DNA from 2 places in the Methylobacterium sp. J-001 genome. Region 1 is predicted to be linked to the other one. Evidence: predicted binding sites of a transcription regulator. Region 1 holds the regulator's gene; the other holds the start of a gene.
What was found. Region 1 encodes LexA, which represses DNA repair genes until DNA is damaged. Its sites were predicted from a motif close to TGTTCNNNNTGTGTTCNG; they were not measured.
Positions count from the first base shown of each region.

Region 2: the regulator LexA is predicted to act here: its motif matches at 2,922-2,939, upstream of uvrA (excinuclease ABC subunit UvrA).

Region 1 is NZ_JAKSYN010000094.1:85,566-90,625, reverse strand. It holds gene MKK65_RS10555 (recombinase family protein) at 1-151, opposite strand, end outside; partial or broken gene MKK65_RS10550 (ComEC/Rec2 family competence protein) at 211-1,632, shown strand; gene lexA (transcriptional repressor LexA) at 1,626-2,345, opposite strand; gene MKK65_RS10540 (biliverdin-producing heme oxygenase) at 2,742-3,239, shown strand; gene MKK65_RS10535 (hypothetical protein) at 3,411-3,863, shown strand; gene MKK65_RS10530 (hypothetical protein) at 3,901-4,116, opposite strand; gene MKK65_RS10525 (NRAMP family divalent metal transporter) at 4,199-5,060, shown strand, end outside.
Region 2 is NZ_JAKSYN010000218.1:48,976-54,035, forward strand. It holds gene uvrA (excinuclease ABC subunit UvrA) at 1-2,778, opposite strand, end outside; gene MKK65_RS28985 (cupin domain-containing protein) at 3,100-3,522, opposite strand; gene MKK65_RS28990 (zinc-binding alcohol dehydrogenase family protein) at 3,530-4,549, opposite strand; gene MKK65_RS28995 (winged helix-turn-helix transcriptional regulator) at 4,661-5,032, shown strand.

The DNA of each region.
Region 1 (5,060 bases):
GGTACCGGTCTCGAAGGTCCACCTGGCGTCGGAAGCCGTCGCGGTACTTCTTACGGTCGTCGGCGTTCGCCTGACGCTTCGAGCTCAGCCGAAGATACGAGAACGCCAGGGCCGGCTTGGCCTCCGCCGCCTGAGTGCCCCAACGTTCCATGCCGTTCCCTGGCCTCGTACCTCTTGCCAGTGCTAGGCGGTTGCCGGTAAACACGCAAGCATGTCGTCTCCATCTCCGGGCTCCACATGGTGCTGGCCGCCGGCGTGGTGTTCTGGCTGGTGCGGGCGCTGCTCGCCCTGGTGCCGTATTGCGCGCTCGTCTGGCCGATCAAGAAGATCGCCGCCGGGTTCGCGATGCTGGGGGTGACCGCCTATTGCGCCTTCTCGGGCTGGGACATCGCCGCCGAGCGCTCGCTGATCATGACCCTGATCATGCTGGGGGCGATCCTGGTCGACCGGCCGGCCCTGTCGATGCGCAACCTTGCGCTGGCCGCCCTGATCGCCCTGGCGCGGGAGCCGGAGGGGCTGCTCGGACCGAGCTTCCAGATGTCGTTCGGGGCGGTGGCCGGGCTGATCGCCTGCGCCCGGCTGATCGACGGACGGCTGTTCCGCCGCCCCGGGGCAGGGCGGGTCGAGCGGATCGTCGGTTCGGGCCTCTCGGCCGTGGTCGGCACCCTGGCGACGACGCTGGTGGCGCAGATCGCCACCGCGCCGTTTGCCACCTATCATTTCCAGACGATCCAGCCGTTCGGGCTGATCGGCAATGCCCTGACCCTGCCGCTCGTATCGCTGGTGGTGATGCCCGCGGCGGTGATCGGGATCCTGGCCTATCCCTTCGCCCTCGACCGACCCGTCTGGTGGCTGATGGGGCAGGCGGTGGGCGGCATGCTGGCGATCTCCGAATGGATCGCCGGCTTCGATCGCGCCACGCTGGTGCTGCCGGCCTTCGGCACCGGCGCGCTGGCGCTGCTGGCGGCCGGGCTGCTCCTGGCGACCCTCCCGGTCTCACGGCTGCGCTGGCTCGCCCTTCCGCCCGCCCTGCTCGGGCTCGGCCTCGCCGCGATGCCGGAGCGCTTCGACCTCTACATCGACCGGCAGGGTGGCGGCGCAGCCATCCGCGGACCGAACGGTTCTCTGTCGGTGCTGGGCAGCCCCTCTGCCTTCGTGCTGGAACAATGGCTGAAGGCGGATGGCGACGGCCGGCCGGCCAAAGCGGTGATTGGCGGTGCCGCGAAGGGCGGCCAATGCGACAGGCTCGGATGCACCACGCGCCTGCCGGATGGGCGCGCCGTCGCCCTGGTCCGCGATCGGCGCGCTTTCGCGGAGGATTGCGCCCGGGCAGCCGTGCTGATCACACGGCTTACCGCCCCACCGACCTGCACGGGGCCGCTGGTGATCGACCGGCGTGTTCTCGCCGTCCATGGCGCTGTCGCCCTTCGGGCCGAACACGCGGGGTTCACGGCACGCTATGCAAGTGGCCAAGGACGCGCGATGCCGTGGCGGCCTTCATCCACGGCCGGGGCATCGCCGCCGCCGCGCCCGGAGCCGCCTGCGGGCCCCGGCGACCCCATCCCAGCGACGGCGGACGCAGCCAGCGGCGATGCCACCCCCGGCGACGTCCCGGCCGAGCCCCTTCAGTAGCGGCGGACGAGGCTGACGAGCCGGCCCTGGATCTGGACGCGGTCGGGACCCAGAACGCGGGTCTCGTAAGCCGGGTTGGCGGCCTCCAGGGCGATCGAGGAGCCGCGACGGCGCAGGCGCTTCAGCGTGGCCTCCTCGTCGTCGATCAAGGCCACGATGATGTCGCCGGTGTTGGCCGTGTCCTGCTTGCGGATCACCACGAGGTCGCCGTCGAGGATGCCGGCATCGACCATCGAGTCGCCACGCACTTCGAGGGCGTAATGCTCGCCACCGGCCAGGAAGTCCGGCGACATGGTGATGGCGTGGCTCTGGTTCTGGATCGCCGAGACCGGCGTACCGGCCGCGATCCGGCCCATCACGGGAATCGAGATGGCGCGTCCGCCGTCGTCGATCATCCGGGTTGTCGGGGGCTGGGCCGGCAGCTTGGACTTGCCGCCTTCGACCACGCTGGGGGTGAAGCGGCGGGGCTCTGCGGGCGGCGCGGCAGGCTGGGACAGGCTCTCTGGGATGCGGATCACCTCGATGGCCCGAGCCCGGTTCGGCAGGCGCCGCAGGAAGCCGCGCTCCTCCAGGGCCGTGATCAGCCGGTGGATGCCCGACTTGGACTTCAGATCGAGGGCATCCTTCATCTCGTCGAACGAGGGAGGGACGCCGCATTCCTGCATGCGGCTCTGAATGAAACGCAGGAGGTCCAATTGCTTGCGCGTGAGCATCGACGGGGGACTCGCGGCTTGGCGGACCGCATCGACGCGGCCTCAGAAACAAATCACGAACACGTTAAACGTTCCGCAAGTGTTCTGCAAGCCTCATCCGGCCAAGCTTGATGGGCCGGGGCGCTCCGACGCGCGAGCCTGCGCAGTCTGCCACTCGGCCTCACGGTGACCTGAATCGCATCGGATAGTCGGAACGCTATGAAGGTTCGCGCCGGACGGCAAGGGCCCCCTCAACCTGGGCAGAATGCGCCTCGACCACGGTGGATGACCGGGTGCCGAATGCAAGACATGGGTCGCATGGACGTTTCAACATCCGATACGGTCGAAGCAGGTAGCCGCGTAAAGCGCCTGCGGTCTGCGACCGCGGCGGCCCATGATCAGCTCGACCGGCGCGTCATGGCGGGCCAGCCTTTCGCGAGTCTCGAGCGGTACGCGCTGTTCCTCCAGGTCCAATACCGCTTTCACGCACGGGTCGATCCGCTCTATCACGACGGCGCGCTCGGGCCCGTCCTGCCCGACCTCGACGGAAGGCGCCGTCTTGCGCTGATCACGCAGGACCTGTGCGACGTAACCGGCCGGGTCCTCGACGAGCCCGGGCCGCGCGGGGACGCGATCGATCCCGCGGCCGGCCTCGGTTGGCTCTATGTCGCCGAAGGCTCGAATCTCGGCGCGGCCATCCTGCTCAAGGAAGCCCGGAAGCTCGGCCTTTCAGAGACCCACGGCGCCCGCCACCTCGCCGGGCATCCGGATGGCCGGGGGCTGCACTGGCGGCAATTCACGACGGCCCTCGACCGGATCGCGCTCGCGGCCGACGGCGAGGCACGCGCCGCAGCCGGGGCGACGGAGGCGTTCCGTTACGTGCATCGTCTGGTTGGCGATGCGTTCGGCGACTGAGGCTGCGCCATCCAATGGCCCGTCGCAACAACGCGGACCGCTTGCGTGCGCCAAGCCGTTCGGGGCGACAAACGCATTGACTGGTCAAGCGGGGCCGTTTCAATGCACCACGGTGCTTCCGCCGGGCGTCGGCTTCGCGACGGGGCTGGAATTGGGCTTGGGATGACGAGGATGCGACGGCGCGCGGCTCTGCTGCCCATCGGCTTGGTGACCGTCGGCCTGGGGCTGGCCGGCTGCACCACCGGGTTCTCGTATATCTCGCGGAACTACGTCGCACTCACGCCGCAGGTCGTGACCATCGGCTGCAAGGAACCCTACGAAGTCTACGACAATCGGCAGATCCGCCGGATGCTGATCGTCTCCAACGCCCTGCGGGAATATGCCGGCTGCAACCTGAGCGACGTGCGGATCGATCCCGATCCGGCGGCAAGCCGGGTGACGCGGTTTCGCACCGCTGCCCGTGCCTATCTCGACGAGACCGTGCGCGAGGATTGCCGGATCACCGGCGAGACCGTGTTCGATCCGCAGAAGAGCGAATTCGCCTATGCCTGCGACGGGCCGATCGAGAAGCGGGGCACGGTGGTGCCGCGATTGCCCGGCCGCAATCCGGGCTTCGTCCAATAGGGATCCGAGCCAGCGGCGCCCGGCCTGAGATCGATCGTCAAGAGCCGGGCTTGGGAAAGGTGCGCTCGGCCGCGTCGCCGGCGGCAGCCAGCAGGGCTCGGGCGAAGGCGCGGGCCTCCGACCGATCCAGCACGATCGCTGCCGTAACCGGGCCGCCGCCGAGATCGGCCAAGGCCAGTTCGAGCCGCACCCCGTCCGGCACGGCGCTCGCCTGAAGGCTCCAGCCGCCTCCTCGATCCGTGCTCTCCGCCATCACTTCTCTCCCGCCCGCCGGACCTGAAAAAACGCCGCAGGCTCCCGCCGGAACGGCCCTCGCTCGGGACTGTTCCTGAGCCGTGCCGAACGCCGCTTCCCTGCCTCGCCTGTCCACCTTCCTCAAGACCGCCGGCCCCGGTCTCGTCGTGATGCTCGCCGATACGGATGTCGGCAGCCTCATAACGGCGGCACAGAGTGGTGCCCGGTGGGGTTACTCCCTGCTGCTGCTGCAGATCCTGCTCGTACCAATCCTGTACATCGTTCAGGAGCTGACGGTCCGCCTGGGGACCGCGACCGGTCGTGGCCACGGAGAGCTGATCCGCGCGCATTACGGGCCGGTCTGGGCCTGGGTCTCGTATACCGGCCTCGTGATCGCCGGGGTCGGAGCGATCGTCACCGAGTTCTCCGGCATTGCCGGGATCGGCGACCTGTTCGGGGTGCCGCGAATCGCAAGCCTCGGACTGCCCGTTGCCCTGCTTCTCGGGCTGGTGTTCACCGGGGGCTACCGGCGCGTCGAGGTCGTGGCGATCGCAGTCGGGCTGTTCGAACTCGTCTTTATCGGGCTCGCCGTCGTGGCCCGGCCGAACCCGGGCGACATCGTCGCCTCCTTTGCCCACATCCCCCTCGGGAACAGCTCCTACCGGGTGCTGATCGCCGCCAATATCGGCGCGGTCATCATGCCGTGGATGATCTTCTACCAGCAATCGGCGATCGTCGACAAAGGCCTCGGCTGGGACCATGCCCGGAACGCGCGGCTCGACACCTTCGTGGGGGCCGTGGTCTCCCAATGCGTGATGGGCGCGATCCTGATCGCGGCCGCCGCAACGATCGGTCAGGCCGGGCAGGGGACCAAGAACGGCCTGGAGACCGTGGGTGACCTGGCCGGCGCCTTCACGCCCGCGCTCGGCCCCTGGCTCGGGCAGGTGGTGTTCGGGGTGGGCA
Region 2 (5,060 bases), on a different contig from region 1:
TCGCTGCGCCTCGCCCCCGGACAGGGTGGTGGCCTGCTGGCCGACATGGACGTAGTGCAGGCCAACGCGCTTGAGGGTCTCGAGCTTCTCGCGGATCGCCGGCACCGCCTTGAACAGCTCGGCCGCCTCCTCGACGGTGGAATCGAGCACGTCGGCGATGGACTTGCCGCGGTACTTCACCTCCAAGGTCTCGCGGTCGTAGCGCTTCCCCTTGCACACGTCGCAGGTGACGTAGACGTCCGGGAGGAAGTGCATCTCGATCTTGATGACGCCGTCGCCCGAGCAGGCCTCGCAGCGCCCGCCCTTCACGTTGAAGGAGAAGCGCCCCGGCTGGTAGCCCCGGGCCTTCGCCTCGGGGAGACCCGCGAACCAGTCGCGGATCGGCGTGAAGGCGCCGATATAGGTGGCCGGGTTCGAGCGCGGGGTGCGCCCGATCGGCGACTGGTCGATGTCGATGACCTTGTCGAGATGCTCCAGCCCTTCGAGGCGGTCGTACGGGGCCGGGTGCTCCAGCGCCCCGTTCAGTTTCTTCGCGACGGCCTTGTACAGGGTGTCGATCACCAGGGTGGATTTCCCGCCGCCCGAGACGCCGGTGATGCAGGTGAAGGTGCCGAGCGGCACCTCGATATCCACGTCCTTGAGATTGTTGCCGCGGGCGCCGAACACGCCGAGCTTGCCCTTGCGCCCCTTGCGCCGCGCAGCCGGGGTGCGCACCGACAGCGCGCCGGTGAGGTACTTGGCGGTGAGCGAGGCGGGGTTGGCCAGAACCTCGGCGGGGGTGCCCTGGGCGATGATCTCGCCGCCATGGATGCCCGCGCCCGGGCCGACATCCACCACGTAATCGGCCTGCAGGATCGCGTCCTCGTCGTGCTCTACCACGATCACCGAATTGCCGAGATCGCGCAGGCGCTTGAGGGTGCCGAGCAACCGCTCGTTGTCGCGCTGGTGCAGGCCGATCGAGGGCTCGTCCAGCACATAGAGCACGCCGGTCAGCCCGGAGCCGATCTGCGAGGCCAGCCGGATGCGCTGGCTCTCGCCCCCCGACAGGGAGCCGGAGCCGCGGGCCAGCGTCAGGTATTCGAGGCCGACATCCACCAGGAAGCTCAGCCGGTCGCGGATTTCCTTCAGAATTCTGACCGCGATCTCGTTTTGCTTGGCCGTCAGCTTCTCCGGCAATGCGGAGAACCAGCGATGGGCTTCCGAAACGGATAGAGCCGTCACGTCGCCAATATCGGCCATGGCGATCTTCACGGCCAAAGCCTCGGGCTTCAGCCGCTTGCCGCCGCAGGACGCGCAGGGCGTCTCGCTCATGAAGCGGCCGATTTCTTCCCGGACGGCGTCCGAGTCGCTTTCCTTGTAGCGGCGCTCCAGGTTCGGGATCACGCCCTCGAACGGCTTGTTGACCGCGTATTTGCGCAGGCCGTCGTCGTAAGCGAAGCGGATCGCCTGCTTGCCGGAGCCGTACAGGACCACGGCGCGGGCCGCCTCCGGCAGGCTCTGCCAGGGCACGCTGGTCTTGAAACCGTAATGCTCCGCCAGCGCGTCGAGCGTCTGGCCGTAATAGGGCGAGGTCGATTTCGCCCAGGGGCCGACCGCGCCGCGCTTCAGGCTGAGCGCGGGATCCGAAATCACCAGCTCGGGGTCGATCCGCATCTCGTGGCCGATGCCGCCGCAGGTCGGGCAGGCGCCGAACGGATTGTTGAACGAGAACAGCCGGGGCTCGATCTCCGCGATGGTGAAGCCCGAGACCGGGCAGGCGAAGCGGGACGAGAACGTGATCGTCCGGGGCTCCGCGCCCTCGGGGGCGTCCGCGAACACGATCTCGCTGATGCCGTCGGCCAGTTCCAGCGCGGTCTCGAAGGAATCGGCCAGCCGCGCGGCGATGTCGGCCCGCACCACGATCCGGTCGACCACCACATCGATGTCGTGCTTGAACTTCTTGTCGAGCTTGGGCGCGTCATCGATCGCGTAATACTCGCCGTCGATCCGCAGCCGCTGAAACCCTTTTTTTTGGTACTCCGCGATCTCTTTCCGGTATTCGCCTTTTCGCCCACGGACCACCGGGGCCAGCAGGTAGAGCCGGCTCTTCTCCGGCAGCTCCAGCACCCGGTCGACCATCTGCTGGACGGTCTGGCTCTCGATCGGCAGGCCGGTGGCCGGGGAGTACGGGATGCCGACCCGCGCCCAGAGCAGGCGCATGTAGTCGTAGATCTCGGTCACCGTCCCGACGGTGGAGCGGGGATTCTTAGAGGTGGTCTTCTGCTCGATGGAGATCGCCGGCGAGAGCCCGTCGATCTGATCGACATCGGGCTTGGACATCATCTCCAGGAACTGGCGGGCATAGGCCGAGAGCGATTCGACGTAGCGGCGCTGCCCCTCGGCGTAGATCGTATCGAAGGCGAGCGACGACTTGCCCGAGCCCGACAGCCCGGTGAAGACCACGAGCTTGTCCCGGGGGATCGTCAGGTCGACGTTCTTGAGATTGTGCTCCCGGGCGCCCCGGACGGTGATCACCCGCCGGTCGGCGGCGCTCGGCGGCGCGGCGTCGAACAGGGCCTCCAGCTTGGCGTCGGTGGCGGCCTCGTTCCGCATGTCGGTGCGGGGGGCGGCGGGCAACGCGGACTTTTTCAGACGCGCGGGTTTGGCCGGGGCCGATCCGGCCGGCGCCGCCTTGGTGGGCGCTTTGGGCGAAGACGCCTTCACGGGAGCCGGTTTGGGAGCAGCTTTGGTGGCGCCGATTTGGGGTCCCACTCGGGTTCCGGCTTGGGCTTTGGCCATGAGGGCGGCGGTCTTTCGAGGCGTCGACACGGTCGGGCTGGCTTGCGCACGGGTCAGCCGCCGCACCCGCTCATGTCGAGCCCGGAACGGCCGACGGCAAGGTGGGACCGGCGGGACGCAGGCCCGTCATGCGACGCCCTTGCTAGAACGAAACGCGTACGCCGGCAACCGCCGCTCGGAGACCTGTCGTTTCATGACCGGGAAGACCGGGTTTCCAAAGCGCCTGCGGCCCTTTGGCGGGGTTCAGGGGCGGAGCCCTTGAGACCTGCAGGGCGCTGCCCTGCAGCCACAAAAGGTCACGGACCTTTTGGATCCGGGACTTCACGCGTCGGCGTTGCGAGCCATGAAGGTGGCGGGGGTGCCGTCCTCGGGGTTCACGAAGATGATGTCGGTGGGCGCCCGCCGCGGGGTGTCGATCGACAGGAACGTCACCGGCTCGCCCGGGGCGATCTCCGGCATCGCGTGCACCGTGCCCTTCTCGAAGAACAACAGCTGGCCGGGGCCGAACGTCGTCAGGTTCGCGGGGTCGCCCAGCCAGACGGTGCCGCGTCCCGACAGGCAGTAGAGGTACTCGTCGCAGGTGGCGTGGTAGTGCGGCGGGGTCGGCCGGTAGACCCGGAACACCCGGGCGCTCGCGGCCGCCCGGTCGGTCAGGTAGGTGTCGACCAGGAGCGTCTGCGCGCTGTCGGGCAAGGCCGACGCGAGCGCCAATACGTCGAAGAGGCCGGTGCCGGTCTCGGTCATGGCGCCCTCACGACGAATAGCCTTCGAGTACGATCTTGCCCTTGGCGCGCCCGCTCTCGATCAGCGCGTGGGCCCGCCGAAGGTTCTGGGCGTCGATCCGCCCGTAATGCTCACCCAGGGTCGTGCGCAGGCGCCCCGCATCCACCAGCCGGGCGACCTCGTCGAGGAGCGCGCCCTGGGCGCCGATGTCGGACGTGCCGAACATCGAGCGGGTGAACATGAACTCCCAATGCAGCGACAGGCTCTTGCGCTTGAGCAGGGCCACGTCGAGCTGCGCGGGGTCGTCGATCAGGGCGAACCGGCCCTGCGGGGCGATCAGCGCGGCGATCTCGGCGAGATGCGCGTCGGTGTTGGTGGTCGAGAACACGAGGCCCGGCGCGCCCAGGCCCAGGGAAGCCACCTCGGCGGAGAGCGGCTTGGCATGGTCGACCACGTGGTGGGCGCCGAGGTCCCGGCACCAGGCCGCCGTCTCGGGCCGGGACGCGGTGGCGATCACGGTCAGGTCCGTGAGCGCCCGGGCGAGCTGGATCGCCACCGAGCCGACGCCGCCCGCGCCGCCGACGATCAGGATCGCCGGGGCGGCGCCCGGCACCGGCTTGCCGGTGTCGAGCCGGTCGAACAGGGTCTCCCAGGCGGTGATCGCCGTGAGCGGCAGGGCAGCGGCCTGCGCCCAGTCGAGGCTGGCGGGCTTGTGCCCGACGATGCGGGCGTCGACGCAATGGTATTCGGCGTTGGTTCCCGGCCGGGTGAGGTCGCCCGCATAGAACACCGCGTCGCCGACGGAAAACCCCTCGGCTTCCGCACCCTTGGCGACCACGGTGCCGGCGGCGTCCCAGCCCAGCACCTTGACCCCGCCGGCCTCGGGCTCGGCCCGCAGGCGGACCTTGGTGTCGACCGGGTTCACCGAGACCGCCTCGACCTTCACCAGCAGGTCCCGGGGTCCGGGTTCGGGCCGGGGCAGGTCGTGATCGACCAGGGCCTCCGCCTCGGTGATCGGCAGGGACTTTTTGTACCCGACGGCGCGCATCGCAATCTCCTCCGGCTTCACGTGTCAGGAGATGCCGTCCGCCTTCCCGGGGCGCAAGTACGCACATAAAACGCCGCTAGTGCCAGACATGATACCGTCGAGGATCCCGCCATGCCCCGCATCCGGCACCATCGCGGCGCCTGCAGCCCCGGCTGCGCCGTCGAGGCGACCCTCCGGCTCATCGACGGCAAGTGGAAGGGTGTGATCCTCTACCACCTGCTGGAGGGGACCCTGCGCTTCAACGAAATCCGCCGGCGGCTGGCGAGCGTGACGCAGCGCATGCTCACGAACCAGCTGCGCGAGATGGAGGCGGACGGCCTGATCGCGCGAAAGGTCTACGCCGAGGTGCCCCCGAAGGTGGAGTACAGCCTGACCGCGCGCGGGCGCTCCCTGGAGCCGATCATCCAGGCCCTGAAAGTCTGGGGCGATCGACACATCGAACTGCCTATTGATGCGGCGGATCCCGTCGAGACGGCCGCCTGATTGTGCATGGCTCGCGGCGTCAAACCCC